DNA from 3 places in the Streptomyces sp. 7R007 genome. Region 3 is predicted to be linked to each of the others. Evidence: riboswitches for the same ligand, from Rfam matches in the RefSeq annotation. Region 3 holds a riboswitch; each other region holds the start of a gene.
What was found. Region 3 has a riboswitch for cobalamin ahead of ACYF6T_RS07030 (cobalamin biosynthesis protein). Riboswitches for the same ligand answer to the same signal wherever they lie in the genome.
Positions count from the first base shown of each region.

Region 1: linked by a shared signal. The riboswitch ahead of ACYF6T_RS01635 (CbtB domain-containing protein) and the one ahead of ACYF6T_RS07030 (cobalamin biosynthesis protein) in region 3 are both predicted to bind cobalamin.
Region 2: linked by a shared signal. The riboswitch ahead of nicT (Nickel transporter NicT) and the one ahead of ACYF6T_RS07030 (cobalamin biosynthesis protein) in region 3 are both predicted to bind cobalamin.

Region 1 is NZ_JBTWMV010000001.1:328,907-338,580, reverse strand. It holds gene ACYF6T_RS01665 (ABC transporter substrate-binding protein) at 1-312, shown strand, start outside; gene ACYF6T_RS01660 (ABC transporter permease) at 309-1,205, shown strand; gene ACYF6T_RS01655 (ABC transporter permease) at 1,193-2,008, shown strand; gene ACYF6T_RS01650 (ABC transporter ATP-binding protein) at 2,012-3,088, shown strand; gene ACYF6T_RS01645 (HAD-IA family hydrolase) at 4,141-5,646, shown strand; gene ACYF6T_RS01640 (histidine phosphatase family protein) at 5,636-6,217, opposite strand; cobalamin riboswitch at 6,330-6,475, shown strand; gene ACYF6T_RS01635 (CbtB domain-containing protein) at 6,511-6,732, shown strand; gene ACYF6T_RS01630 (CbtA family protein) at 6,758-7,522, shown strand; gene ACYF6T_RS01625 (GNAT family N-acetyltransferase) at 7,545-8,021, shown strand; gene ACYF6T_RS01620 (cupredoxin domain-containing protein) at 8,036-8,707, opposite strand; gene ACYF6T_RS01615 (hypothetical protein) at 8,695-9,198, opposite strand; gene ACYF6T_RS01610 (cupredoxin domain-containing protein) at 9,304-9,674, opposite strand, start outside.
Region 2 is NZ_JBTWMV010000010.1:59,539-69,212, reverse strand. It holds gene ACYF6T_RS15650 (GAF and ANTAR domain-containing protein) at 1-279, shown strand, start outside; gene ACYF6T_RS15645 (GAF and ANTAR domain-containing protein) at 340-1,074, shown strand; gene ACYF6T_RS15640 (hypothetical protein) at 1,081-1,836, opposite strand; gene thrS (threonine--tRNA ligase) at 2,100-3,326, shown strand; gene ACYF6T_RS15630 (nucleoside hydrolase) at 3,377-4,345, shown strand; gene nicT (Nickel transporter NicT) at 4,667-5,695, opposite strand; cobalamin riboswitch at 5,724-5,915, opposite strand; gene ACYF6T_RS15620 (ArsR/SmtB family transcription factor) at 5,994-6,341, shown strand; gene ACYF6T_RS15615 (LAETG motif-containing sortase-dependent surface protein) at 6,343-7,263, opposite strand; gene ACYF6T_RS15610 (glycoside hydrolase family 13 protein) at 7,487-9,160, shown strand; gene ACYF6T_RS15605 (DUF4142 domain-containing protein) at 9,180-9,674, opposite strand, start outside.
Region 3 is NZ_JBTWMV010000004.1:59,076-68,749, reverse strand. It holds gene cobN (cobaltochelatase subunit CobN) at 1-211, opposite strand, end outside; gene ACYF6T_RS07035 (cobyric acid synthase) at 208-1,716, opposite strand; gene ACYF6T_RS07030 (cobalamin biosynthesis protein) at 1,713-2,654, opposite strand; cobalamin riboswitch at 2,756-2,895, opposite strand; gene ACYF6T_RS07025 (hypothetical protein) at 3,042-3,269, opposite strand; gene ACYF6T_RS07020 (inorganic phosphate transporter) at 3,301-4,542, opposite strand; gene ACYF6T_RS07015 (lysozyme) at 4,640-5,404, opposite strand; gene ACYF6T_RS07010 (class II aldolase/adducin family protein) at 5,600-6,331, shown strand; gene ACYF6T_RS07005 (alpha/beta hydrolase family protein) at 7,502-8,617, shown strand; gene ACYF6T_RS07000 (hypothetical protein) at 8,785-9,674, shown strand, end outside.

The DNA.
Region 1 (9,674 bases), on a different contig from region 3:
AAGGTCGCCATCCCCGGCGACGGCAAGTACGCCCAGTACTACTCGCAGGCCATCAACAAGGACGCCCCGCACCCGGCGGCCGCCCGCCTGTGGCAGGAGTACCTCTACAGCGCCGAGGGCCAGAACCTGTGGCTCAAGGGCTACGCCCGCCCGGTCCTGATGGCCGCCCTGGAGAAGGCCGGCACCCTCGACAAGACGGCCGCCGCCAAGCTGCCCCAGGTCTCCGGCACGCCCTCCTTCCCGACCGAGGCCCAGCAGAGCAAGGCCAAGACGGTCCTCGCCCAGGGCTGGGGGAAGGCCGTCTCCGGATGACCGCGACCCTCACGCGGGCCGACGTGGTGACCGCCGCTTCCCCGAAGCGGCGGCGCCGCGCCCCCGGCTGGCTCGCCGTCCTCCCGCTGCTCGTCTTCACCGCGCTCGCCTTCGGGATTCCCGCACTGGCGATGCTCGACGGCGCCTTCACCGTCAAGAACCCGGCCACGGGCGCCGCCTCGTACAGCACCGCGAACCTCACCGCCTCCCTCCAGGGCGCCTACCTCACCGCGCTCCTCGGCAGTGTCAAGCTGTCCGCCGTGTCCGCCGTGACCGGGGCCGTGCTCGGCCTGTTCCTCGCGCAGGCCGTCGTCACCTCCCGCTTCCGGGCCCTGCGCGAGGCGGTGCTCACCGCCTCCGGCGTGCTCGCCAACTTCGGCGGCGTCCCGCTGGCCTTCGCCTTCGTCGCCACCCTCGGCAACGCGGGCGTGCTCACCCGCCACCTCGGGCTGGCCGACCAGGGCTGGGACCTCTACAGCTTCTGGGGCCTGGTCGTCGTCTACCTGTACTTCCTGATCCCGCTGATGGTCCTCACCATCACCCCCGCCCTGGAGGGCCTGCGCTCCCAGTGGCGCGAGGCCGCCCAGAACAACGGCGCGAGCGCCGTCCAGTACTGGCGGCACGTCGCCCTGCCCGTGCTGCTGCCCTCACTGCTCGGCGGACTGGTGCTGCTGTTCGGCAGCGCCTTCGCCGCGTACGCCACCGCCGCGGCCATGGTCGGCAGCTCCGTCCCGCTGGTCACCCTGCAGATCGCCGACGCCATCTCCGGCAACGTCCTGGTCGGCCAGGAGAACGTGGCCCTCGCCCTGAGCCTCGACATGGTCCTGGTCGCCGGACTGGTCATGGCCGTCTACCTGCCCCTGCAACGAAGGAGCGCGCGATGGCTCGCCTGAACGCGTGGCGGTGGGCCGTCCTGGGCCTGGCCGCGCTGTACTTCCTGATCCCGCTCGCCGCCTCCGTGGTGTTCACGGTCGACGTGCCCGGGCAGGGCGTCACCTTCGACGCCTACACGCAGATCCTCGGCACCGCCGGCTTCGGCTCCAGCCTGCTGCTCTCCCTGGAACTCGCCGCGGCCACCATCGCCCTCGTCCTGCTGCTGATGGTGCCCGCGACGGTCGCCCTGCGCCTGGGCGCGCCCCGGCTGCGGCCCGTCGTGGAGGTCGTGTGCTCGCTGCCGCTGGTCGTGCCGCCGATCGCCTTCGTCGCCGGCATCGGCACCGTGTTGAAGTGGGGCCCCGAGTACCTCTCCCGCACACCGCTGTTCGAGACCTTCGTGGCCCTGCAGAACCCGGACTTCCCGTTCGTGCTCGTCCTCGCCTACGTCGTGATGGCGCTGCCGTTCGTCTACCGGGCCCTGGACGCCGGACTGCGCGCGGTCGACGTGCGCACCCTCGTCGAGGCCGCCCGCAGCTGCGGGGCGAGCCCACCGCAGGCGCTCGTCCGGGCCGTGCTGCCCAATCTGCGCGGGGCGCTGCTCAACGCCTCCTTCCTCACGCTGGCGCTGGTGCTCGGCGAGTTCACCGTCGCCCAGCTGCTGGGCTTCAGCCCGTTCGCCGTGTGGATCGTCGGCGTCAGCGGCTCCCAGGCCCAGCTGTCCGTGGCCGTCTCCGTGCTCAGCCTGCTGGTCACGTGGGCCCTGCTCCTCGCGCTCGCCGGCTTCGGCGGCCGCGCCCGCACCGCCGCCTCCCAGGGATGAACCATGACCCTCACCACGCTTGACCGGGCCGCCGGCCAGAAGGCAGCCACCGTCGAATTCCGCGGGCTGCGCCGGGAATTCGGACCCACCGTCGCCCTCGACGGCCTCGACCTGACCGTGCGGCCCGGCGAGTTCCTGGCCCTGCTCGGACCCTCCGGCTGCGGCAAGACCACCGCCCTGCGCATGCTCGCCGGGTTCGAACACCCCGACTCCGGCGCGGTGCTGGTCGACGGCCAGGACGTCACCCACGTCCCGGCCCACCGCCGTGACGCCGGCATGGTCTTCCAGTCCTACAGCCTCTTCCCGCACCTCAGCGCCCTCGACAACGTCGCCTTCGGACTGCGCATGCGCAAGGTGCGTACGGCCGAACGGCGCGCCCGCGCCGCCGAGTTGCTGGAGCTGGTCGGCCTCGGCGACAAGGCGGAGCGGTTCCCGCACCAGCTCTCCGGCGGCCAGCAGCAGCGCGTCGCGCTGGCCCGCGCCCTCGCCCTGCGTCCGCGCGTGCTGCTGCTGGACGAGCCGCTGTCCGCGCTGGACGCCAAGGTGCGGCTGACCCTGCGCGAGGAGATCCGCCGGCTCCAGCAGGAACTCGGCATCACCACCCTGTTCGTGACGCACGATCAGGAAGAGGCCCTGTCGGTCGCCGACCGCGTCGCGGTGATGCGGGCCGGCCGGCTCGAACAGTGCGCCGCCCCCGCGGAGTTGTACGGCCGGCCCGCCACCGCCTTCGTCGCGGAGTTCGTCGGCACGATGAGCCGGATACCGGGACGCCTGTCGCAGGGCGCCGTCGAGGTGGGCGGGCAGCGGCTGCCGGTGGACGGCGAGGCGCCGGCCGGGCACGAGGTCGACGTCCTGGTACGCCCCGAGGCGGTGCACGTCGAGGCCGACGAGGCGGGCGACGCCCGCGTGGTGGCCACGGCCTTCCTCGGCGCCACCACCCGGCTCACCGTCCGCCTCCCCGACGCCACGGAGGTCAAGGCGGACGTGCCCACCCACGAGGCCACCACGCTCCCCGCGGGCACGGCCGTACGCCTGTGGCTGCCCAACCGCCCAGTCCTGCTCGCCGAACGCACCCCCTGACCCCCGACCCACCCCAAGCCACCACGAACGAAGCCTGGCGCCGCCGCAGCGCAGTCTGGAGCGAAGCTTGTGGGGCCGCAGCGCAGTCTGGAGCGATGCTTGTGGGGCCGCAGCGCAGTCTGGAGCGATGCTTCTGAGGCCGCCGCGCCGTCTGAAGCGAAGCCTGCAAGGCCGCAGTGCCGTCTGGAGCGAAGCTTGTGGGGTCGCAGTGCCGTCTGGAGCGAAGCCTGCGAGGTAGCCGCGCCTTCTCAAGCGAAGCCTGTGAGGCTGGCGGCCTTGTGGGGCTCAGCTCTGAGGCCGACGCGCCGTCTGAGGCCGAGTCGGTGAGGTTGCAGGCTTTCTGGAGGTCAGCACTGCGCCCGACGTGCCTTCTGAGGCCAAGACCCGAGCCTGACGCGCCTTGAAAGGAGCCGAGCCTTCGACACGTCCGAGTCCTGCGAGCCCGAACGTCCGCCACCCGACCCGCCCGGTCAACCCGGGCCTCCCGCACGCGCCCGGCCCGCAAGAGTTGGGCCCCCGACCCGACCTCGCCTGGCAAGACCCGGCCCGGGGCACTCGCCCCGCCTGGTCGAGCCTGGCTGCTGACACCGACCTGGCTGGCAAGACTCGTCCCGGGGCACTCGCCCCGCCTGGTCGAGCCTGGCCGCCGACACCGACCCGCCTGGCAAGACCCGCCCCGGGGCACTCGCCCCGCCTGGTCGAGCCTGGCCGCCGACACCGACCCGCTTAGCAAGACCCGCTCCGGGGCACTCGCCCAGCCCTGTCCAGCCGAGTCGCCGACACCCGACCCGCCTGGCAAGACCCGGCCCGGGGCACTCGCCCCGCCGGGTCGGGCCGAGCCCCGACACCCGACCCCGCTGGCAAAGCCCGGCCCCGGGCACTCGCCCCGTCCGGGAGGCCGGGCCCCGACAGTCGAGCCGCTCGGCGAACCCGACCCCCGAGGCGTTCGCCCCGCGCGGAGAAGCCGAATAGTGACACCCGCCCCGACCCCCGGCCCCCGCCCGGTACCACCGGACCCCGCCTCCCCCACACCCCCTGAAAGTGAGCACCCCATGTCGCAACCGCCGCTGCAAGCCGTCCTGTTCGACATGGACGGCACGCTCGTCGACACCGAGCGGCTGTGGTGGCTGACGGTGGCGGAGGCCGCCGCCCGGCTCGGCAGGGCGCTGACCGACGCCGACCAGCCGGAGGTGCTCGGACGCCCCGTCGAGCACACCGCCGCCTGGCTCGCCGGAACCGTCGGCACCCCGGCGGGGCCGGTCGCCGACGCCCTGCACCGGGAGTTCGCCGACCGGGTGCGCACCGGCGTCGTACCCCGCCCCGGCGCCCTGGAACTGCTCGACGCCCTCGCCCGCGACGGCGTGCCCACCGCCCTGGTGACCGCCTCCCCGCGCGCGGTCGCCGACACGGTCCTGCAGACGCTCGGGGCCGGACGCTTCGCCGTCTCCGTCACCGCCGAGGACACCGAGCGCACCAAGCCCGCCCCCGACCCCTACCTCGCCGCCTGCCGCCTGCTCGGCGCCGACCCGGCCGCCTGCGTCGCCGTCGAGGACACCCAGACCGGCGTCAGCTCCGCCGAGGCCGCCGGCTGTGCCGTCCTCGCGGTCCCCTCCCTCGCGCCGATCGACCCGGCACCCGGCAGGACCGTGCGCACCAGCCTCACCGGCGTCACCCCGGACCACCTGCGCGCGATGGTCCCGCACGAACTGCGCGTCATGAGCTGGAACCTCTGGCTCGGCGGCAGCGCGGTCGACGACCACCGCGCCAAACAGCTCAAGGTCATCCTGGAGACCGGCGTCGACGTCGTCGGCCTCCAGGAGACCGCCGGCACCGCCGCCCAGGAACTCGCCGACGCCCTCGGCTGGCACCACCACCGCGCCGGCGAGAACCTCGGCATCATCAGCCGCCACCCCATCACGACCGCCCTCGGCGACCCCGGCGTCGGCTTCTACGGGGCGGCCGGCGCCCGCGTCCGACTCGGCCCGCACCGCGAGGTCGACGTGTGGACCGTCCACCTCCACTACACGCCGTACGGCCCCTACGAGGCCGCCTTCGACAGGCTGCCGGCCGCCGAGCTGATCGCCCACGAGGAAGTGCGCCTCGCGCAGCTGCGGGAGGCGCTCGACTGGGTCTCCCGAACCGCCGGCGACAGCCGGCCGGTCGTGCTGGTGGGCGACTTCAACGCCCCCTCCCACCTCGACCGGCCGGACGTCGCATGGCCGGTGACACGTGCCGCCGAGGAGGCGGGCCTGCGCGACTCCTACCGCGAGGCCCACCCGGACCCGGCCGAGCACCCCGGTCACACCTGGTCGCCCGTGCACGCCGAGCACGAGGACGGCAGCGGACGCCCCGAACCGCAGGACCGGATCGACTACGTCCTGCACAACGGCCGCGGCCTGCGCGTCCTGGACGCCACCACCTTCGTCAGCGGCACCCCGCGCCCCTGGCCGGACGTGGCCGGCAACGACTGGCCCTCGGACCACGCCGCGGTGATCACCACGTTCGCCGTGGACCCGGGCGCCGTCCCGCCGGCTGCCGAAGCGCCGGCTACCGGGTGAGGGGAGCCTGGAGCGCCCGCCCGAGCCGGAGGTTCCAGCGCCCCGACCGCCCGCTGAACTCGGTCGCCGTCAACGGCGGTACGTCCAGCCGCCAGAACGCCGACCCGGGCGCCCCGAGCGCGCGGACCGCGGCGGCCCGCACGACCTCCGGGTCCACGACCGCGACGGTCCGCCCCGCCGCCTGCGCCGCCGACTCCAGCCAGCCGGCGATCCGGTCGCAGAAGTCCCGTACCGACTCACCGCCGTGGGGCGCGCACGCGGGGTCCGCCAGCCACCGGGCCACCGCCTCCGGCTCCCGCGCGCTCACCTCCGCCAGGGTCGCGCCCCGCCAGCGCCCCACGTCCAGAGCCGTCAACTCCGGTGCGCACACGGCCTCCAGGCCCAGCGCCGCGGCCGTCTCGCGGCAGCGGGCCGCGGGCGAGACCCAGGACCGGTCCGCCGGGGGGAGTCCGTCGCGGGCGGCCCGTGCGAGCCGCAGTCCGGTCTCGTCGAGAGGACGGTCGTCGTCGAACCGGGCCTCCCGCAGCGCCGTACCGACCGCGGGTGAGATCAACGTCACTCGGCTCGTCATACGTCCGTTTCCCTGGCCGACATCCCTGTCGTCCCAAGGATGACAGGTCGTCCCGTCCACGCCGTCGTGCGCCTTCGCGCCCTTGGCCGCGCCTCCGCTTCGCGGTACCTTCTCGGTCGGTGTCCACGACGGACACCGACGACGGTCCCGCGGAAGCCGGTGAGACTCCGGCACGGTCGCGCCACTGTAAGCCCGGTTCCCACACCTTCGGGGTGCGGGGCGGGTGAGTCAGACCCGCCCCGTCGTCTCGTGCACCACCGAGACGGGACGCGAGTTCCCCAGGAGGTTCTGCCATGGCCCAGTCCGCGATCCAGCCGACCGCCGCCCCCACCGCCGTACCCGCCAAGCTGCCGATCGGCGCGATCGTCCCCTGGGCGGTCTTCTTCGGCATTCTGATGCTGGTCCTGCTCTACTTCGTCGGCGCCGAACAGGGCGCCACCTCCGTGATGTCCGGATCCGACGTGCACGAGTGGGTGCACGACGCCCGCCACCTGCTCGGCTTCCCCTGCCACTGACGGCGGCGCGGAACGTACGAGCACCATGAACTCGGCAATCGTCCGGAACCTGTTGGTGCGTGGCATGCTCGCGGGACTCGCCGCGGGCCTGCTCGCCCTCGTCGTCGCCTACTTCCTGGGCGAGCCGCGCGTCGACGCGGCCATCGCCTACGAGGAGGCGCACTCCCACGAGCACGGCGTCGAGGCCGTCAGCCGCACGATGCAGTCCACCGCGGGCCTGTCCACCGGTGTCCTGGTCTACGGCGTCGCGTTCGGCGGCATCGCCGCGCTCGCGTACTGCTTCGCCCTCGGCCGCATCGGCCGCTTCGGGCCGCGCGCGAGCGCGCTGCTCCTGGCGGCGGGCGGTCTGGTCGCGGTGTACGTCGTGCCGTTCCTGAAGTACCCGGCCAACCCGCCCTCCGTCGGCGACCCCGACACCATCGGCACCCGCACGGCCCTGTTCTTCCTGATGGTGGCGCTGAGCGTGCTGCTGGCCGTGGCCACCGTCATCCTCGGCAAGCGCCTCGCCCCCCGCCTGGGCAACTGGAACGCGACGCTGGTCGCCGGTGCCTTCTTCGTCCTCGTCGTCGGGCTCGCGTACGCGTTCCTGCCGTCGTTCAACGAGGTGCCGAAGACCTTCCCGGCCACCCTGCTGTGGCAGTTCCGCCTGGCGGCGCTCGCCGTCCAGGTGACCCTGTGGACCTCCTTCGGGCTGGTCTTCGGAGCGCTCGCCCAGCGGCTGCTCGCCCCGCGCGAGGCCGGCGCGGGGCAGCGGACGGCCGGCAGGCGGGCGGCGGCCGTGCCGCACTGAGGGCGCCTGCGATACTCCCACCATGGGTGATCAGGCACAGACCCGCGACTGGACGCTGCGGCCCGGCGATCCGGCCGACGTCGAGGCGCTCGTCGAGTTGCGGGCCACGGTCATGCGGCCGGACCTGGAACGCCTCGGGCGCTACGACGAGCACCGGGTCCGGCAGCGGCTGCGGGACGCCTTCTCCCCGCAGCACACCTCCGTCGTCATGGCCGGCGGCGACCTCGCCGGCTGCGTCACCGTCCGGCCCGTCGAGGACCGGCTGTGGCTGGAGCACTTCTACCTCGCCCCCCGCCACCAGGGCCGGGGGCTCGGCTCCGCCGTCCTGCGCACGGTGCTCGAACGGAGCGACGCGCAGAACACGACCGTGGCGCTCAGCGTCCTGCGCGGCAGCCCCGCCCGGCGGCTGTACGAACGCCACGGCTTCGTCGTGGAGTCGGAGGAAGCCGTCGACGTCTTCATGGCGCGCCCGCCGGGAGGGCACGCCCCGACCGCGTAGGCCCGGCGGGGGCGTCACTTGACGGTCGTCGACGCCCGCGAGCCGACCAGGAGCAGGCACAGCACCGCCACCCCCGCCACGACTCCGGCGAGCAGGAGCAGCGGATCGAGCGGGCGGGCGGCCGAGGCGGTCGTCTCGACGGGCTGCCGGGCGGCGGCCGCGGTACCCGGCGCGGGGGAGGGGGCGGCGCTGGAAGCGTGCGCGGACGCCGCGCCGCCGTGCTCGGCGTGCGCGGTCGGCTTCGCGGCGGCGGACGTCGCCGTGCGCCGCGGGGAGCGGACGACGGTGGGTGCCGCGGCCGCGTGGTCGTGGCCGGTCGGGTGCGCTGTGGGCGTGGGCACCGGGGCCGCCTTGACGACCAGTTGGGCCGTCATGCCGGGGTGCACGGTGCAGACGTAGGAGTAGGTGCCCGGCGTGGTGAAGGTGTGGCTCCAACTGCCCCCCTTGTCCAGCATCGGGGAGTGGAGCGACTCGGGGCCCGAGGTGGTCTTGACGTCGTGGGGTGCCTGGTCCTGGTTGGTCCAGGTGACGGTGTCCCCGGCGGTGACGGTCAGCGAGCGCGGGCTGAACGCGTAGCCGGACATGGCGACTTGGTGGCTCGTGGCCGCCCGCGCGGACGGCGCGGGCAGGAACAGGAAGACGGCGGTGGCGGCGAGCAGCGCGCGCACGAGGGTCAGGCGGGGCATGCGAACTCCGCGGCGACGAGCAGCCGGATGCGGTCTGCGGGGCGGGTGCGGGGGAGGGCGAGGCCGAGCGTGCGGCGCACCGGGCGGTACGGCAGCCGGATCGTGCCGAGGACGAGGAGCAGCGCCTCGGCGCGCTCGACGACCCGCAGCACCAGCGGGGCCGGGACGGAGGCGTCGCCGAGGGCGAGTTCGCCGGAGGCGTGGATGCGGGTGCCGTCCGCCGCGGGCTTGAGGGCCGTGCTGACGAAGGTGAGGCTCCGCCCGCCGAGCACCCGGCCGCCCAGTTCCAGACTCAGCACGCAGTCCTCGGGCGCGGGGGCGACCGTGAGGCTCGCGTCGACGGGGGTGAGGCGGCGGCGCAGGGTGGTCAACGGGCCCAGCCGGGCGGTGAGTTCGGTGATGCAGCGGTCCGGGGCGGTGGTGTAGGTGCCGGGTCCGGGGAGCCAGGCGGGGCCCGGCAGGGTGGGGACGGGGAGCGTTTCGGCGGTCATGTGGGTACCTCGGTGGGCGCGGGGCGCGGTGAGTGGGGACAATGAGGGCGGTGGCGGGCCGGCCGACTGCGACTCGGCCGGCCCGTCACCTCCTGCCGGCCGGCGTCAGCAGGAGCCGGTGAGGTAGTCCTCGGTGGGGGCGAGCATGTGCTCGGCCCAGACGGTGTGCATCTTCACGTACGCGTCGGGGTCGAGGAGGTCGGCGACCTGCTGGCCCAGGGACTCCTCCAGGTGCGCGGAGTTGATGTGCTGCAGCAGCACCGTGAGGGTGTCGTCGCCGATCGAGCCGGCGCCGTTGACGGCGGGGGTGAGGATCGACTCGACCCAGACGGTGTGCATCTTGATGTAGTTGTCCAACTGGAGTGCGTCCTGGACCTGTTGGCCGGGCGACTCCTCCAGGTGGGCCTTGTCGAGGTGCTGGAGGATCGGCAGCAGCACCTGCTGGACGCTGACGCACTGCTCGTCGCCGCCGTCAC
Region 2 (9,674 bases), on a different contig from region 3:
CGCACGGCCCTGCTGGTGGCGAGCGTGATGACGATTGCCCTTATGGCGCTGCCCCGGCAGGAGGACAATGGGCCTCAGGGAGACGAACCCTGGCTGAGCGGTCTGGCCACCGATCACGACGAGGTCTACCAGGCCATCGGCATGATCATGGCGCAGCTCGGGGTCGGTGCCGACGAGGCGCTGGCCCGGCTGCGCGCCCACGCGTTCGCGGAGAACCGCACCGCGCTGGAGGTGGCGCGGGAAGTGGTCTCGCACAGGAAGAGGTTCGATCGTGACTGACGACGACTCTCCGGCGCCGCGGCCGTCGGATGTGCCGGGTGCAGCTCTGAGGAGGATCGGATGAACCGCGAGCTGCGGTTGACGCGTGCCTTCGTCGACCTGGCGGACACGCTGGCCGCCCGCTTCGACCCGCTCGACCTGTTCGCGCGGCTGGGCGACCACTGCCTGGAACTGCTGGCGGTGGACGCCGTCGGCGTGCTGATGGCGGACTCGCGGGGCGAGTTGCGCGCCATGGCCGCCTCCGAGGAGGAACTGAGCCGTCTCGACCTGTTCCAGGTGCAGAAGGACCAGGGCCCGTCCGTCGACTGCTACCGCAGCGGCGACCCCGTGGCCGCGGACGACCTGCGCGCCGGCGGTCGCTGGCCCGAGTACACCGAGCACGCGCTGGCCGCCGGGTACGAGTCCGTGCACGTGGTGCCGCTGCGCCTGGAGAGCCGCCCGATCGGCGCGGTGACGCTGGCCAACCGGCACAGCGAGGCCCTGCCGCCCGCCGACGTCGCCGTGGCGCAGGGCATGAGCGACGTCGCCGCGCTCACCCTGACCCACTGGCCGGTCCAGCGCAGGCGCCCGCACGACCTGCTGACCTCGCTCCAGGCCGCGATCTCCGCGAAGGCGACCGTGGAACTGGCCAAGGGCCTGGTCGCGGAGACGGCCGACGTCTCCCTCACCGAGGCGCGGGAGCTGATGGCGGCCCACGCCCACAGGGAACAGCTGTCCCTGACGTCCGTCGCCCGCGCCCTGGCCGAACGGCGGCTCGATCCGCTGGAACTGTTCGAGGAGGAACGGACCGCCTGACGGCGCTCAGACCTGCACGCGCCCCTGCCTGCGCACCTCCGCCAGCCGCCGCACACCGGTCTCCACGGCGGCCTGCGTCACGTCGGCCGACACGTCCCCGAGGCCGCCGTTGGTGAGCGCGATGGTGTCGTCGCCGGCCCGGACCGCGACGACGTCCAGCGTGAGCAGGACCGGCTCGCCCTCCTCCGTCTCGCCGGCCAGCGACACCCGCAGGCCCTGACGGGCGTCCCCGACCGCGGGCAGCCGCGCCTGAGTCACCTGCCCGTCCCAGACGGCCCCGTGCTGGGTGACCGCCGTGAACCGGCCGCACGTGCCCGGCAGCGTCCGCATCCACTCCAGCGTCCGGTCCACCTCCGCCGGCGGCAGCGCGAGCACCTGGTAGCGCAGCTGGGCCTGGTCCACGGCGTCGTCCAGACCGGTGACGGCGTGAGCGGTGGCGCCCGCGCCGGCACCGGTACCGAACAGGTCGTCGGCGTAGAGCGCGTCGAGCAGGTGCCGGCAGTCCGGCACCTCGGTCGTCGCCTTCAGGACGCCGTCCCGCCAGGTCGCGGCGCCCTGGGTGGGCGTCCAGGGCTCGCCGAGGTCGGCGGCGGTGATCAGGGCGGCCTCGGCCTGCGCCGCGGTCAGGGCGCGCGGCGAGGGCGGGGCGGCCGGGGAGGCGGACGTGGTCGCGGGCACCGCGGGTGCCTTCGCGGCCGGCCGGCCCGTGCAGGCGGTCGCGGCCAGCAGGACGGCGAGGGATACGACGAGGACGCGGGTCATGTCTCCCACGGGATCACCGCCGTACGCGCTCCACCAGCGCGCCGGTCCGTCCGGGTTACGCCCGCCCGCCGCCGTAAAACCCGTGGCGCCACCGCCCGTCCGCGCCGTACGGTCCTGTCATGCAGCGCGCCCACGCCTTGTGCACGACGACGCCGGAGAGTGTCCCGGCGCGCTGACAGCCGACCAGTCGACAGCCCCGGGGCGAACGCCCCGGGGCTTCGTCGTGTCCGTGGCGTTCGCCTCCCGCAGCAAGGAGAGCGACCATGACCGTCCCCGACCACCGCCGCCTCGGCCGCGCACTCGGCCTGTTCGACACCGACCCCCTGATGGGCGCCGGGCTGCCCTACTGGCTGCCCGACGGGGCCGTCGTACGGCACACCCTGGAGGAGTACGTACGGGACCTGGAGCGGGCCGCCGGCTACCGGCACGTGTACTCGCCCGTCCTGGGCAAACGCGAGCTGTACGAGATCTCCGGCCACTGGGACCACTACGGCGACGACATGTTCCCGCCGATGAGGCTGGGCGGCGAGGAGGTCGTCCTGCGCCCGAGCCTGTGCCCCCACCACGCCCTGGTCTACCGGTCGAGGTCCCACAGCCACCGCGAACTGCCGCTGCGGATCGCCGAGGTGGGCGGGATGTACCGCGCCGAACTCTCCGGCGTGCTGGGCGGCCTCACCCGGGTGCGGGCGATCCAGCTCAACGACGCGCACGTCTTCTGCACCCCGGAACAGGCGGTGCGGGAGGCCGGGGCGGCGCTGGAACTGATCCGCCGCGCCTACGCCGACCTCGGCATCCGCGCGGTCCGCCACCGGCTGTCCCTGCCGGGGGAGGGCGGCAAGTACGTGGCCGACCCCGGGCTGTGGCGGCGGGCCACCGCGCTGCTGCGGGAGGTGCTGGCCGCGTCCGGCGTCGCGTACGAGGAGGGGGAGGGCGAGGCCGCGTTCTACGGGCCGAAGATCGACGTCCAGATCGCCGACCCGGCCGGCCGCGAGTCCACCCTCTCCACCGTCCAGATCGACTTCCACCAGCCCGAACGCTTCGACCTGCACTACATCGGCGCCGACGGGGCGAAACACCGGCCGGTCATGGTGCACCGCAGCATCGTCGGCAGCGTGGAGCGGGCCGTGGCCCACCTGATCGAGGTGCACGGCGGGGCGTTCCCGGCCTGGCTCGCACCGGTGCAGCTGGCGGTGCTGCCGGTGTCGGAGCACCAGCGGGAGCGGGCCGAGGAGCTGGCGGGAGCGGCGGCCGGGCGGGGGCTGCGGGCGCGGGTGTACGGGGCCGAGGAGGGCACCCTGGGCGCGCGGGTCCGGGCGGCGCGGCTGGTGCCGTACCTCGCGGTGATCGGGGAACGGGAGGCCGCGGACGAACGGGCCGACGTACGGCTGCGGGGCGGGCGGCGGGTCGGGGCGGTGCCGGTGGTGGAGCTGCTGGAGCGGATCGGTGCACAGGTCGCGGCGCGTGGCGCCGGGCTGTGGGCGGCTGCGTAAGGTCACGCTCACCGGGTCCGCCGCGGGGCCCGGCGGAAGGAGCGCGCGCCATGACGACCGACCGGCCCATCCCCGTGATCATCGACTGCGACACCGGAGTCGACGACGCCCTCGCCCTGCTGTTCGCCGTCCGCCACCCGGGGCTCGACCTGCGGGCGGTGACCTGTGTCGCCGGCAACACGGACGTCGACGGCGTGGTCCGCAACACGCTGACCGTGCTGGAGCAGGCCGGTGCCCCGGACATCCCCGTCGGCCGGGGCGCCGAGCGGCCGCTGATCGAGCCCGCCCGCTCGGCACGGCACGTGCACGGCACGGACGGCATGGGCGACCTGGGGCTGCCCGCGCCGACGCGGACCGCGTGCGGGCTGGACGCGGTGACGCTGCTGCGGCGCGAGATCCTCGGGTCGCCGTGGCCGGTGACGCTGGTTCCCACGGCGCCGCTGACGAACATCGCGCTGCTGCTGCGCAGTCACCCCGAGGTGGTGCGCAACATCGAGCGGATCGTCTTCATGGGCGGGGCGGTGGGGGCCGGGAACGCCACGGCGGTGGCCGAGTTCAACGTCTGGCACGATCCGGAGGCGGCGGCGATCCTGCTCACGGCCGGGGTGTCGATCACCATGTACGGGCTGGACGTGTTCCGGCGGGTGGTGGTGCCGGGGGCGGACGTGCGGCGGCTGCGGGGGAGCGCGGAGGCGGGGGCTCGGCTGGCCGGGGAACTGCTCGCGCACCGGCCGTCGGCGCCGGACGTCACGGACGACGTGGAGGCGGGTGGGCTGGGGGACGCGGGGGCGGTGTGCGCGGTGGCCGATCCGGGGGGTATCCGCACGGAGTTGCTTCCGGTGGAGGTGTCGCTCGCGCCCGGGGTGACGCGGGGGCAGACGGTCGTGGACCGGCGGATCCGGCCCGGTGAGTCGGAAATCCACGAGGGCGAGCGCGAACAGGCCCTGGTGGACGTGGCGTTGGATGTGGACGTGGACCGGTTCGTGGGACTGTACCTGTCCGTCGTGGCCGGCGCCTGAAAGCCTTCCCACCCGCGCCACTTTCCTGGCCTGGTGCGGGTGGCCCTCGTGGAGGGTTCTTGCCGGTGGCGGCTGCGGGTGAGCGCGGCGGGTCTCGGGACACGGCGGGGGCTGGTGGTGGGGCTTTCGTGGGTCGGGTGCGGGTGGCCCTTGTGGAGGGTTCTCGCCGGTGGCGGCTGCGGGTGAGCGGGGCGGGTCTCGGGACACGGCGGGGGCTGGTGGTGGGGCTTTCGTGGGTCGGGTGCGGGTGGCCCTCGTGGGCGGTTCTCGCCGGTGGCGGCTGAGGGTGAGGGGTGGGGAGTTGGGTGTGGGGTGGGTCGGTTACTGGGGGTCCGCTGGTTGGGGGGACCAGCGTTGTTCGACCTTGGCCAGGCGCCAGTACGTCACCGCCGCTGCCCAGACCAGCACGAACAGGGCCACGACCATGTAACCGGCGTTGCCCAGGTCCAGGCCGAAGAGTTCCATCGTGGCGATGAAGAAGGCGACGGCGATGGACAGGCCCGTGATGGTCAGGTTGTAGAAGACCTTGCGCACCGGGTTGGAGAACGCCCACTGGTAGGCGAAGTTCATGAACGTGCCGTCCAGCGTGTCGAACAGGCTCATGCCGGCGGCGAACAGCAGGGGCAGGCACAGGACCCCGTACCAGGGCAGGCCCGCCGCCGCGCCCGAGCCGGCCATCACCATCAGCGTGACCTCCGTGGCCGTGTCGAAGCCGAGGCCGAAGAGGAAGCCCAGCGGGAACATCTGGCCGGGACGGGTGATCGAGCGGGTGAGGCGGCCGAGGACGCGGTTCATGAACCCGCGGGAGTCCAGGTGCGCTTCGAGTTCCCGCTCGTCGTACGACCCCGCCCGCATCGCCCGGAAGACGCGCAGGATGCCGACCAGGGCGACCAGGTTGAGGGCGGCGACGAGGTACAGGAACGTGGCCGAGATCGTCGTACCCATGAGGCCGAGCACCTGGTGGGTCCGGGAGTCCTCGTCCATCACCCGGTCCGCCAGCTGCGTGCCGCCCGCGATCATCGCCGCCAGCACGACGACCACGCTGGAGTGGCCGAGCGCGAACCAGAACCCCACCGACACCGGCCGTTTGCCGTCGGCCATCAGCTTGCGCGTGGTGTTGTCGATCGCGGCGATGTGGTCGGCGTCGAAGGCGTGCCGCATGCCCAGCGTGTAGGCGGTGACGCCGAGTCCGATGCCGAAGGTCTTGGAGCCGACCTCGTAGTGGCCGGGCACGACGAGGAGGAAGAGGATGCCGAAGGCCAGGACGTGGAGCAGGGCGATCACCGCCATCAGCCCGGCCGTCCGGACGGTGTCCTCGCGTCGCCAGCGGAAGGACGCAGGGTCGGTCATGCGGTCACGCTCCAGCACCTCGTGGATCACTTCGTGAGATGCCGTGGCCGGTCTCCTGGCTTGGGGGAGGGTCGAGCGTCGTCCGTCCGCCTTCCCGGGCGCCACAAGGCACCCAGTGACCGTCCCTCGCGGGACACGCCGGACGACTCCCCGGTCACAGTGGCGAGGGCCGCGCCGGCATCGCACCGGCTTCCCGAACACCACGGCCCGCCCACCGTAGGCGCCCGGCCGCACTCCTGCATAGCTGCACACCTGCGCAGGTATCCAAGATCACATACGGCCCTGCGAGGATGACCCCATGCATCTCGTCCCGGCCGACCGCGCAGACCGCCGCACCATAGACGGCCACCGGGTGTGCGACGCCATCGCCGCCATCGGCGACGCGGCGCGCGTGCGCACCTGGGCCGACCGCTTCGCCCTGCTCGGCGACCCCAAACGCCTCGCGCTGCTGCTGGCCCTGCACCGCACGGGCCCGATGGCCGTCTCCGACCTCGCCCTGGCCACCGACATGAACGACCCCGCCGTCTCACAGGCCTTGCGGCTGCTGCGGGCGGCGGGGGTCGTGGAGGGCGAGAAGGAGGGCCGGGTCGTGCGCTACCGGGTGGTGGACGACGAGGTGCGGCTCCTTCTCACCCACTGCACGTGAACTAGGCGCGCGTCGAACGCTTCCGGCGGGACGCCAGCACGATCGCCGCGCCGCCCGCCAGGAGCACCGCCGCGCCGCCCGCGATCAGCGGGGTGCTGCTGCTCGCGCCGGTCTCCGCGAGGTCGCCGCCACCGCCGTTCGGGGTGGCCGCGGGCGCGGTCGTCGACTCCGAGGACGACGGCGTGGAGGTCTCCGAGGACGGCGTGGACGTCTCCGTCGCCGGCGCGGTCGTCTCCGTGGCCGGCGGGGTGGACGTCCCGGACGCCGGCGTCGACTCGGACGCGGACGGGCTCGGCGACTGCGACTCGGTCGCCGTGCAGTCCTTCGTGCCGCCGTTCCAGGACGCGATCAGCTTGTCCTTGATGACCGCGTGGTCGGGACCGGCGGGCAGGTCGCCGTGCTCGAAGCCGTCCTTGGCGTCGAGCTTGCCGTCGTACTTCACCGCGCCGCGGTAGAGGTCGACCTGCGCGAAGCAGCCCTGGTCGGGCACCGAGATGTCGAGGGAGTCGGTCTGGCCGGCCTTGACGGTGACCGTGTCGAAGTCGTGGAAGACCTGCTGGCCGGAGGTGGCGAAGGTGGCGCCGTGGGCCAGGTAGGAGGCGAGGGAGGCGGTGCAGGTGGACGCGTCGCCCGCGGTGCGGACCTTGACGTGGACCTTGCCGTCGTCCGACGGCTTGAGGTTCTGGTCGTCGACCTTGACCGAGGCGAAGAAGTGCTCGCCGTCGAGCGAGAACTCGCAGCGGTCGGTCTCCGTCTTCGTGCCGGCGCCCGTCCCGGGCTTGTAGCTGCCACCGGACTCCCAGCCCTGGCCGCCGGGGCAGTCACTGGCCGAGGCGACGGAGGCGGAGGCGGCGCAGAGGGCGAGCGTCGCGGCGCCCGTCCCCAGCAGGCGCCGCATGGTGACACGTCTCGCTATGGACATGCGTATCCCATCAGGACAAGGGTGAGTGGTCTTGAGAAACACTGGTCCCATTGGTCACACGGGCCACAGTGTCCGCACATCGTGGATGCCGCCGCGGAACGCTGTCAACCTGCGGTGACGCGCCGGTAGTTCGGTCGGCCGTCACAGTTCCGGCACAGACGGAGGCAGATGCTCCGGATGATGGGAGGTTCGTCCGGCGCGACCGGTGGACAGAGTTCTCTTCGTGCACCAAAACGACCCCCGAACCGACCTGCCCACCGATCTCTCGTCCAAGGACCCCGACTGGTGGCGGCAGGCCGTCGTCTACCAGGTCTACCCCCGCAGCTTCGCCGACGCCGACGGCGACGGGCTCGGCGACCTCAGGGGCGTCACCGAGCGGCTGAACCACCTGGCCGCCCTCGGCGTCGACGCCCTGTGGCTGAGCCCCTTCTACCCGTCCGAACTGGCCGACGGCGGCTACGACGTCGCCGACCACCGGGACGTCGACCCGCGCCTGGGCACGCTGGACGACTTCGACGCCCTGGTCGCCGAGGCGCACCGGCTCGGTCTGAAGGTCGTCGTCGACCTGGTCCCCAACCACACCTCGCACCTCCACGTCTGGTTCCAGGAGGCCCTCGCGGCCGGGCCCGGCTCGCCCGCGCGCGAGCGCTACGTCTTCCGCGACGGCCGTGGCGCGCACGGCGAACTCCCGCCCTCCGACTGGCAGTCCGTCTTCGGTGGCAGCGCCTGGCGCCGGGTGCCGGACGGGCAGTGGTACCTGCACCTGTTCGCGCCCGAACAGCCCGACCTGAACTGGGCGAACGAGGAGGTCCGCGCCGACTTCCGCACCACCCTGCGGTTCTGGGCCGACCGGGGCGTCGACGGCTTCCGCGTCGACGTCGCGCACGCCCTCGCCAAGGACCTGGAGCCGCCGCTGCGCGACCTCGGCGACCTGCCCGGCGTCGCGGAGGAGGCCCTGGACCTGCTGGAGCCGGGCAGCCACCCCTACTGGGACCGCGACGAGGTCCACGAGATCTACCGCGACTGGCGCCGCCTCCTCGACGCCTACTCCCCGCCCCGCATGGCCGTCGCCGAGGCCTGGGTGCCGGCCGCCCGCCGGGCCCGCTACGCCCGCCCGGACGAGCTGGGCCAGGCCTTCAACTTCGAGTACCTGCAAGCCCGCTGGAACGCCGACGAACTGCGGGGGGTCATCACCGAGTCGCTGCGCACCGCGCACGCCGCCGGCGCCTCCGCCACCTGGGTGCTCTCCAACCACGACGTCGTACGCCACACCTCGCGGCTGATGCTGCCGCCGGGCACCGACGAGAACGCCTGGCTGCTGTCCGGCGGCCGCGCGCCCGCGCTGGACGAGGAGGCCGGGCTGCGCCGGGCGCACGCGGCGACCCTGCTCATGCTGGCGCTGCCCGGGTCGTCGTATCTCTACCAGGGCGAGGAACTGGGCCTGCCCGAGGTCGCCGACCTACCCACCGAGGTGCTGCAGGACCCGATCTGGGAGCAGACGGGACACGTCCGCAAGGGCCGCGACGGCTGCCGGGTGCCGCTGCCGTGGACGCGGACGGGTCCGTCGTACGGCTTCGGCGCGGGCGGCGCCTGGCTGCCGCAGCCGGCCGGCTTCGGGGCGTACTCCGTCGAGGCGCAGGACGGCACCGACGGTTCCACGCTGGAGCTGTACCGCAGGGCGCTGCGTCTGCGCCGCAAGCTGTCGGCCGGCGAGGAGCTGCGGTGGGCCGAGGCCCCGGACGGCGTGCTGCACTTCGCCCGCTCGGACGGCTGGCGGTGTGTCACGAACCTGGCCGGGGCCCCCGTTCCGCTGCCGCCCGGCGAGGTGCTGCTGAGCAGCGCCCCGCTCGGCGACGACGGCCTGATGCACACCGACACCACCGTGTGGCTCGGCTGAGCGGACCCGGTGAAGCCGATCACCCCACGGTCGGGCTGGGACTGGGGGTGGCGGAGCTGGAGCTCTCGCCGGGCAGGACCGGGGGCTGGGTGGTGCTGTCCACCGGCGGGGTCAGCACCACCTGCGGCTGGCCCCCCGCCGGGGGCGGCGGGGTCAGGTCCGAGGCGGGCAGCTTCGGCGGGGTCGTCTCCTGGAAGAGGACCTGGTCGAAGTTGACCAGCCCGGTCTGCTCCATGACCGTGATGTGGTCCAGCACGGTCGCGTTGGCCTGGTCGGCCAGGGTCCGCACCACGGAGTTCTCGGTCGTCGAGCGGATCTTCGCGATGGTGTTGAAGATCGAACCGTGCGTCACCCGCAGGATGTTGGCGAAGTCGGTGTCGAACTGCTTGCCGCTGTCCGCCTTGAGCGTGTTGACGAAACCCTGCTGCTGGGGGCTGGGCAGGTTGGGGATCGTGATGTTGAGCATCGTGGAGATCTTGCGGCAGCTGGCGTCCAGCGCCGCGTGCCCGTCGAT
Region 3 (9,674 bases):
CGGACGCCTTCAGCGCGGCGAGCCCGTCCTCCCAGGCCCGCTTGCCGCCGAGCAGTCGTACGACGGCGATGTCGGCGCCCTCGATCAGCGCCGGCAGCTCCTGTTCGACGTCCACCCGCATCGGGTTGCCGATCCGGTAGTCGGCACCGGCGGCGGACCGGGCCGCCAGCAGATCGGTGTCGGCGGTCGACAACAACAACACTGTGCTCATGCGGGCGCTCCCGGTGGAATGAAGGGCAGTCCTTGCGGCGCGCCGGACTCGATGAGCCGCCACAGCGCGTCCGTGTCCGCGTGCTGTTCGATCAGGTCGCCGAGCCGGTCGAGCTGCTCCTCGCGCAGCGCGGCGAACGAGGTGTCGGCGGCCGGCACGAAACGGCGGCCCGCGGCGGCCGCCACCTCGCGCAGGAAGGCCCGCCGGAACCCGTCGGACTCCAGCGAACCGTGCCAGTGGGTACCCCAGGTCTGGCCGACGCGGCAGCCGTCCAGGAAGGGGTCGCCCCCACCGACCTCGGCGACCCCGTGGTGGATCTCGTACCCCTCGACCCGCTCGCCGAGGGCTTCGCCCACCGGCCGGGTGAGGGTCTTCTCGCGGGCGAACCGCACCCGCACGGGCAGTACTCCCAGCCCCTCGACGTGTCCGCGCCGGCTCTCCACCTCGTCCTCGATGTGCTCGCCGAGGACCTGGAAGCCGCCGCAGACGCCGAGGACGGGGCGGCCTTCGGCGGCCCTGCGCCGCAGCGCCTCGGCAAGGCCACGCTCGCGCAGCCACTCCAGGGCCCGCACGGTCCCGCGGGTTCCCGGGACCACCACCAGGTCCACGTCCGCCAGCTCCTCGGGCCGGTCCACGAACCGCACGACGACACCGGGTTCGGCGGCCAGGGCGTCGACGTCGGTGAAGTTGGACATCAGCGGGACGGCACAGACCGCGACCCGGAGGACGTCCTCCCCGACGGGCGGCGCGGTGTTCGACTCGCGGACCGTGCCCCGCAGGGACACCCGCAGCCCGTCCTCCTCGTCGATGCCGAGCCCGTGCCGGAAGGGCAGGACGCCGTAGGTCCGCCGCCCGGTGAGCCCGTGGAGCATGTCGAGGCCGGGCTCCAGCAGCGAGACGTCCCCCCGGAACTTGTTCACCAGGAACCCTGCGACGAGCCGCTGGTCCGCTTCCGACAGCAGCGCGACGGTCCCGAAGAACGAGGCGAAGACCCCGCCACGGTCGATGTCCCCGACCACCAGCACGGGCAGCCCGGCGTTGCGGGCGATCCCCATGTTCACGATGTCGGTGCGCCGCAGGTTGATCTCCGCGGGCGAACCGGCCCCCTCACAGATCACCGCGTCATACGTGCCCCGCAACTCGGCCAGACAGTCGAGAACGGTCCCGAGAAGCCTCTGCTGCCGGCCGCCGTGATAGCCGCGCGCGCTCAGCTCGCCCACGGGCTTGCCCATCAGCACGACCTGGCTGCTCTGTTCGCCCCCCGGCTTCAGCAGCACGGGATTCATCAGCGCGGTCGGCTCGATGCGGCAGGCCTGCGCCTGCATGGCCTGGGCGCGCCCGATCTCGGCGCCCTCGCGCGTCACGAACGAGTTCAGCGACATGTTCTGCGCCTTGAAGGGGGCCACCTTGACCCCCTGGCGCACCAGCCACCGGCAGATCCCGGCGGTGACGACACTCTTGCCGGCGTCGGAGGTGGTGCCGGCCACGAGCAGCCCCCCGCTCATGACGCACGCCCCTTCAGGACGGCCCGCGCGGCGACGCTCACGCCGAGCGCGAGCAGTCCGACGCGACGGGACAGCCGTACCGCCCGCTCGATGTCGTGGACCCCCACCTGACGTCCCTCCCGATTCAGCACGGGCCGGTGCTCGACCCGCCCGCCGTACGACAGCGTCCCGCCCAGGCGCACGCCGAGCGCCCCCGCGAACGACGCCTCCACCGGCCCGGCGTTGGGGCTCGGATGCCGGTCGGCGTCGGCCCGCCAGGCCCGCACGGCCCCGCGCCGGTCCTCGCCCGCGACGGCCGCGAGGACGGCGGTCAGCCGTGCCCCCGGCCACCCGGCCAGGTCGTCCAGCCGGGCGGAGGCCCAGCCGAACCGCCGGTAGCGGGGCGACTTGTGCCCCACCATGGCGTCGAGGGTGTTCACCGCCCGGAACCCGAGCAGCCCCGGCACCCCGCCGACGGCGCCCCACACGAGGGCCCCCACGACGGCGTCGGAGGTGTTCTCGGCCACGGACTCCACGACCGCCCGGGCGATCCCGTCGGCGTCCAGCGCCTGCGGATCCCGCCCGCACAGATGGGGCAGCCGTGCCCGGGCCGCCTCGACGTCCCCGGCGGCCAGCGCCCGCCCGACGGCGCGGGCCTCCCGGGCGAGGGAGGTCCCGCCGACGACGGCCCAGGTGGCGGCGGCGGTCAGCGCGACGGAGGCGGCAGGGGAACGGCGTACGGCCTTCTGCGCCACGGCGCCCAGCGCCACGGCGCCTCCGGCGCACACGGCGGTGTGCAGCGCGCCCCACCCGCGGTGGTCGCGCCACAGCCCCCCTTCCACGGCGCCGGCGGCCCGCCCGAACGCGGCGACCGGATGCCCGCGGCGCGGATCGCCGAGGAGCTGGTCACCGAGGAGTCCGGCGGCGGCGCCGTACGCGAAGACGCGATCGGCACGCATCGGCTCAGCCGGCCGTGGGCTCGGGCAGCGAACTGGTCCTGGACCTCGGACGGCAGGCTGGCATGACGGCATGTCCTCACTCAGGGTGTCCACGCCCTGGTTCGACGAGACCGGCGGTGAGAGTTCCTGGCTCCCGAGGCTTCCTACCCCGGTGACAGTGGCGGGACCGCGCCGGACTTCCACCGGCTTCCTCTCCTGCCGCCGTATATGGCTCCGGCAGTCCACCACGCCCCCGGAAGGACAGTCAACTTGCTGTTGACCTGCGACGGGAGAGTGTGCTGAGGCCCACACGCACGGGGTCGCCGTGGTCACGCGAACGCGTGGTGCCGGGACGGATCACCGCCCCGGCACCACGCGTGGACCCGGTCCTCAGGCCGTGCTCGCGCCTCAGGCCTTGTTCATGATCAGGGAGATTCCGTACGCCACCGCCGCCGCGCAGGCCGCGAAGCAGACGTACGCGCCGGTGACCGCGAGGGCCGCCGAGGTGCCCTGGGCGCCGGCCCGCTCGCGGCGGGCGAGGCCCATGACGCCGAGGGTGAACAGGGCCACCAGGCCCACGGTGACCGCGAGGCTGACGCCGAAGACGGAGCCCAGGGCTGCCCAGTCGATCTTCATGGTGATGCTTCCTTAAGGGGGCTGAGGGCGGTCAGACGGCGGCGGCCGGCGGGGCCGTCGGCTCCGTGGTGGCGGCGGGCGCCGGGATGGTGGCCGTGAGGTCCTCGGCCACCGCGCCCGCGGGCGGCGGGGCCACCGCGGCGATCGCCGCGGTCACCACGCCGGCCGGCTCCTCGGTCGCGTTGACGTTCGTCGCGTCGACGACCTCGCGCCGGGACAGCTTCCAGATCGCGGCGCTGGCGGCGACCAGGAAGACGGCCACCAGGGCGGTGCCCCAGTCGCCGAGGTCGGTGACCGACTCGGCGAGCGCGCCGACCAGGGCGGCGGCCGGGAGCGTGAGCACCCAGGCGACGGCCATCCGGGTCGCGGTGGACCAGCGGACCACACCGCCCTTGCGGCCCAGGCCCGCGCCCATCACCGAACCGGAGACGACGTGCGTGGTGGACAGGGAGAAGCCGAGGTGGGAGGAGGCCAGGATGGCCGTGGCCGCGCTGGTCTGGGCGGCGAAGCCCTGCTGCGGCTCCAGCTCGGTCAGGCCCTTGCCCATGGTGCGGATGATGCGCCAGCCGCCGATGTAGGTGCCGAGCGCGATGGCCAGGCCCGCGGAGAGGATGACCCAGGTGGGCGGGTCGGAGTCGGGCGCGACGACACCGCCGGCGACCAGGGCGAGGGTGATGACGCCCATCGTCTTCTGCGCGTCGTTCGTGCCGTGCGCCAGCGAGACCAGGCCCGCGGAGGCGATCTGGCCGGCCCGGTAGCCCTTCTCGGCGGCCTTGCCCTCGGTCTTCCTGCCGAGGATGTACGACAGCCTGGTGGCGGCTAGCGCGGCGACGCCGGCGACGACCGGGGCGGCGACCGCGGGGATCAGCACCTTGGTCACGAGCACGTCGCCGTGCACGGCGCCGAAGCCGGCGGAGGCGACGGTGGCGCCGATCAGGCCGCCCATCAGGGCGTGCGAGGAGCTGGAGGGCAGTCCCACCAGCCAGGTCAGCAGATTCCAGAGGATCGCGCCGACCAGGGCGGCGAAGATGACCTCGGGACGGATGCCGTTCTCATCGACGAGACCCTTGGAGATCGTGTTGGCGACCTCCACGGAGAGGAAAGCGCCTACAAGGTTGAGCGCGGCGGACATGGCCACCGCGACCTTGGGCTTGAGGGCACCGGTCGAGATGGTGGTGGCCATCGCGTTGGCGGTGTCGTGGAAACCGTTCGTGAAATCGAACGCGAGTGCGGTTACCACCACAATCGCGAGGATCAGCGAGAAGTTTTCCATTTACCCAGGCAATCGTTCGAAGTCATCGGTCGGTTGACCGTAGGCAACCTGAGTGAACGGAAGATGAACTGAGGCGGTCCTCGGGGTGTATGCCGGGTCAGTGGCCCAGGGTCAGCCGCTTCAGCCGGGCCCGGGAGCCGTTGAAGAGATTCTGGTCACCCGGCAGGCTGCCGCTGTTGTCGTACTGCCAGAAGGTCCACAGCGACCATCCGGCCGGCAGCGCCCCCGCGTCCGACGAGCCGTGACGGGCGATCCACAGCGCGTGGTCGGCGGCGAAGGCGCGGCTGCCGCCCGTGCAGGCGTTCCACCAGTGGGTGGTCGTATACAGGACGGGACGGCGGCCGGTCAGGCGCCGCACCTCGTCGCTGAAGGACCTGATCCAGCCGGCCATGGCGCTCTTGCTCAGGCCGTAGCACTTGTGCCTGGCGTCGTACGGGTTGTATTCGATGTCGAGCGCGGGCGGCAGCGTCCAGCCGTCGGCCGTCCAGGCGCCGCCGTTGCCCACGAAGAAGTCCGCCTGCGCGCGGCCCGACGACGTGTCCGGCCGGGCGAAGTGGTACGCGCCGCGGATGATCCCGGCGGCGCGGGCGCCGTCGTACTGCCGGGCGAAGTACGGGCTGCGGTAGGTGGTCGACTCGGTCGCCTTGACGTAGACGAACGTGGCGCCCTTGGCCTTCGCCGCGGACCAGTCGACGTTTTTCTGGTGTGAGGAGACGTCGTGCCCCTTCGGCAGGTCCGCGGCCGATGCCGGAGAGCCGGCGAGCGCGCTCGCCGCGACGACGAGCGCCGCCGCCGATGCCGCGACGAGGCGGGCGGTGCGGCGGCGCGGAGACGGGTGGGGCGGTGTGCGGTCGCGGGCCATGTTTCCCCCGGAATGGCGACGTGTGCGACAAATCACCCGGAGATTACTGGAAGATCGTTGAGCGCTCGCCGATCTCCGGCCAAGGCGATTCGACGCGGCAAATGCCCCGGTAAGTACCCTTCCGGAGGGGGTGGTTCCGGCCTAGAGTGCCCCGACCCGGCGGCGCGCCGGACGGGCCCCTGGCAGGATCGCGGCATGGCTGAACAGCATCGGGACCAGGGGGACGGGCGGGGTGGCCGGGAGGGTGCGCCGTATGTGCCGGAGGAGTGGGGGAGGGGTGTGCGCGAGGAGGAGGCGCACGCCTGGGAGTCCCTCGTCGCGACGGCCCGCCGCACCGTGGCGGACGGGCTGGTCGTCGGCACCTCCGGCAACGTCTCCGTGCGCGTCGGCGACACCGTGCTGGTCACGCCGTCGGGCGTGCCGTACGACCGGCTCACGCCGGACGACGTGACCGGCGTCGACCTCGACGGCCGGCAGGTCCTCGGCGCGCTGGTGCCGACCAGCGAACTGCCCATGCATCTCGCCGTCTACCGCTCGACCGACGCGCGCGCCGTCGTGCACACGCACGCCGTGCGCGCCACGGCCGTCTCGACGCTCGTCGCCGAGCTCCCGACGATCCACTACATGACCGCGGCTCTCGGGGGCCCTGTCCGAGTCGCCCCCTATGCGACATACGGCACCCGGGAGTTGGCCGAGAACATGCTCCAGGCCCTCGCCGGCCGCACCGCCTGCCTCCTGCAGAACCACGGCACGATCGCCTACGGCACCTCCCTCGACCAGGCCTACGACCGCACGGCCCAGCTGGAGTGGATGTGCCACCTGTGGCTGACGGCGTCCTCGATCCCGGGCCTGACCCCCCATCTGCTCACCCCCGAACAGGTGGCGGAGGTGGGGGAAAAGCTACGGGGATACGGCCAACGGAGCTGACCAGAGGCCAGGACGCCGCGCGATCGGTTCACAGAAGGACCGGTTCGCGCGCCGCCGGTTCACGGCACACCGGTCTGCCCGCGTCCGGTTCACGGCACACCGGTCCGCTCGCCGCCGGTTCGCTGGACACCGGCTCGCAGGTGACTGGTTCGCTGGACACCGGCTCGCAGGTCACTGTTCGCTGGACACCGGCTCGCGCGCCGCCGGTTCGCAGGACACCGGTCCGCTGCCCCGCCGCGAGGGGACCCCACCACGATGTCCGGGCCCGCAGCTTGCCGAACCCCCGCGCCGGGGCCTGTCGGTGCCACACCCTCCCGCCCCGCCGCCCGGCGGCACCGCGCACTGTGTGCTGCTGCCCGGTGCTGCTGCACGGCAGCGCACCGCACTCGTCGCTGGCACGCACGGTCGTGCTGCCGCCCGGCGCTACGGCGCATTCCCGCCCCGTCGCCTCGTCGTTGCCCAACCCCGCCCTGCGGCCTGTCGGTGCCACACGCTCCCGCCCCGCCGCCCGGCGGCGCCGCGCACTGTGTGCTGCTGCCCGGTGCTGCTGCACGGCAGCGCGCCGCACTCGTCGCTGGCACGCACGATCGTGCTGCCGCCCGGCGCTACGGCGCACTCCCGCCCCGTCGCCTCGTCGTTGCCCAGCCCCGCCCTGCGGCCTGTCGGTGCCACACCCTCCCGCCCCGCCGCCCGGCGGCACCGCGCACTGTGTGCTGCTGCCCGGTGCTGCTGCACGGCAGCGCACCGCACTCGTCGCTGGCACGCACGGTCGTGCTGCCGCCCGGCGCTACGGCGCGCCCCCGCCCTGCCGCAGGCGCTCCCATGCTGCCGCCTCGTCGCTCCCGCTCCGCCGCCCTGCGCTGACCACCCCCCTTGCCCCGCCGCCCGGCGCTGGCCACCCCCTCGCCCCGCCGCCCGGCGCTGCCGCGCGCGCTCCCGTGCTGCCGCCTCCTCGCTGTCGCGCACTCCCGTCCCGCGCCCGGCGCTGACACAGCCTCCTCGCCCGGCCGCCCGGCCGCCCGGCGCTGGCCAACCCCCTCGCGCCGCCGCCCCTCGCTTCAGTGCACTCCCGCTCCACCTGGCGCTGGCCAACCACCCGCCCCGTCACCACCGTCACCCCGCCCCGGGCCCCGGCTGGCCGCCGTCGGGGTCGGACAGGACACTGGACGGGTGCGCACTGTCAAAGCGACGGCCGCCGCCGTCACCGTAGCCCTGGCAGCCGGCGCAGCCTCCGTGGCCGCCGGTCGTTTCGCAAGCGACGCCGCGCTCAAGGCGCCCCCGGGCAAACCCCTGCCCACCGAACCCCGGCTCACCGTGCACGCCACGGCCGCCGGCCAGGTCGCCCTCACCCGCGACCTGGCCGCCCTGCGCCCGGGCACCTACGGCCTCGCCGGCGACGGCACCCACGCCGTCGTCGGCCCCGTCCTCGGCGCGGCGACCCACTCCGCCGACACCGTCGTACGCCGCCTCGAACGCGTCACGCACGGCACCCTGGAACCGGGCGACAAGGTGTGGTTCACCCCGAACGTCCACGTCGGCAACCCCCGCGACGCCCTCGGCCTCGACCACGCCGACATCGACGTCCCCGGCGAACTCGGCGCGCTGCCCGCCTGGTTCGTCCCCGGCGCCCGCGACACCTGGATCATCGCCGTGCACGGCCTGGGCACCACCCGGGAACTCCCCATGAACGTCATGCGGTTCCTGCACGACCAGCGCTTCCCGGTGCTCTCCCTCGCCTACCGCGGCGACCTCGGCGCCCCCCGCCCCCGGGACGGCCTGGGCCACCTCGGCGCGACCGAGTGGCGCGACCTGGACGCGGCCATCCGCTACGCCGTGCGCTACGGCGCCCGGCAGGTCGTCCTGCACGGCTGGTCCACCGGCGCCACCATGGCGCTGCGCGCCGCCGCGCACTCCGGACTGCGCGAGCGCGTCTCCGGACTCGTCCTGGACTCCCCGGTCCTGAGCTGGGCGACGACCCTGCGCGCCCTCGCCTCCGCCCGCCGCACCCCCGGCCCCCTGCTGCCGCTCGCGGTCCGCGCGGCCCAGGGACGCACCGGACTGGAGGACGACGGCGCCGAGGTCCCGCGGCTCACCGTGCCCACCCTGGTCTTCCACGGCCCCGACGACCGCCTGGCCCCCTGGGAGCACTCCCGTCGCCTGGCCGACGCCCACCCCCGCCTGGTCGCCCTCCACACCGTCCGCCAGGCCCCGCACTCGGCGATGTGGAACGCCGACCCGAAGGCGTACGAAGAAGCGTTGCGCCGCTTCCTGACCCCGCTGATGTGACCCGACGGCGCCCACTCGCACGCCCGCCGCCACGATTCCGTTTAACGTCCAACCGCTGGCCTGATCCCGGCTCCGAGCGGCTCGCTCGGGCCCGGCATTGGCCATCCCCGTCGCCCGCCGTGACATTCCGTTTGGGTTTTCCGACCGTCAACCGGAAGACTGCACCCGTGACGTCCCGTATCCCGCGCGACTCCAGGCTTCGACTCGTCCGCCCGCGACCCCTGGCCGCCGCCCCCACAGCCGTGAACCAGCGGCGCCCACGCCGCGCCGCACCCCGCCCGCCGGAGGGCACGCCCGCCCCCGCGGAGCTGGCCAGAATGGCACGCTCCGGCCTGGCCGCCGCGGCCCGCGTGGCGCACTGGGCCGACGCCGCCCTCGGCCCCGGCGGCGACGCCGCGACCGCCGACGGCAAGGCCACCCTCTCCGAGGCCACCGCCGAACGGGCGGCACGGGATCTGGGCCTGACCCCGGCTCAGGTCCGCGCCGACTGGGACACCGCCCGCCTCGCCGGCCTGGTCGAGGTGCACGGCGACAGCGCCCGCCCCGGCTGGCGGCTGCGCGCCTGGGACCGGGACGACAGCGCCGTGCTGCGCGGCTGGGTCGCCCTCTTCGACGCCTGGTCGCTCGCCTATCCCGAGCCCGCGGACCACGAGCCCGCCGCCGTCGCCGAGGTCGTCTCGGCCATGCCCCAGGTGCTCTCCTTCCTGCAGCTGTCCGCGGGCCCCGTCCCCGTCGAGCAGCTCCTGGACCTGCTGGAGCAGCGCGTCACCGAGCTGCGCACCGAACGCTGCGAGATCCCCTACGGACCGCAGCCGGAGCCCACCGAGCCCGAGCCGCCGCAGCCCGCGGACGCGTCGCTGGCCCCCCTCCTCGACTGGGCCCTGCACGCCCTCGCCTCCGTCGGCGCCCTCACCTACGGCGACGGCCACGCCACGCTCACCCCGCTCGGCAGCTGGGCGGTGTGGGTGAAGCTGGAGCAGATCTGCGTCGCCGCGCAGAGCCCCGCCGGCAACATCGAGGGCTCCGCCGAGGAGATGCTGCGCGGCTGCGCCCAGCT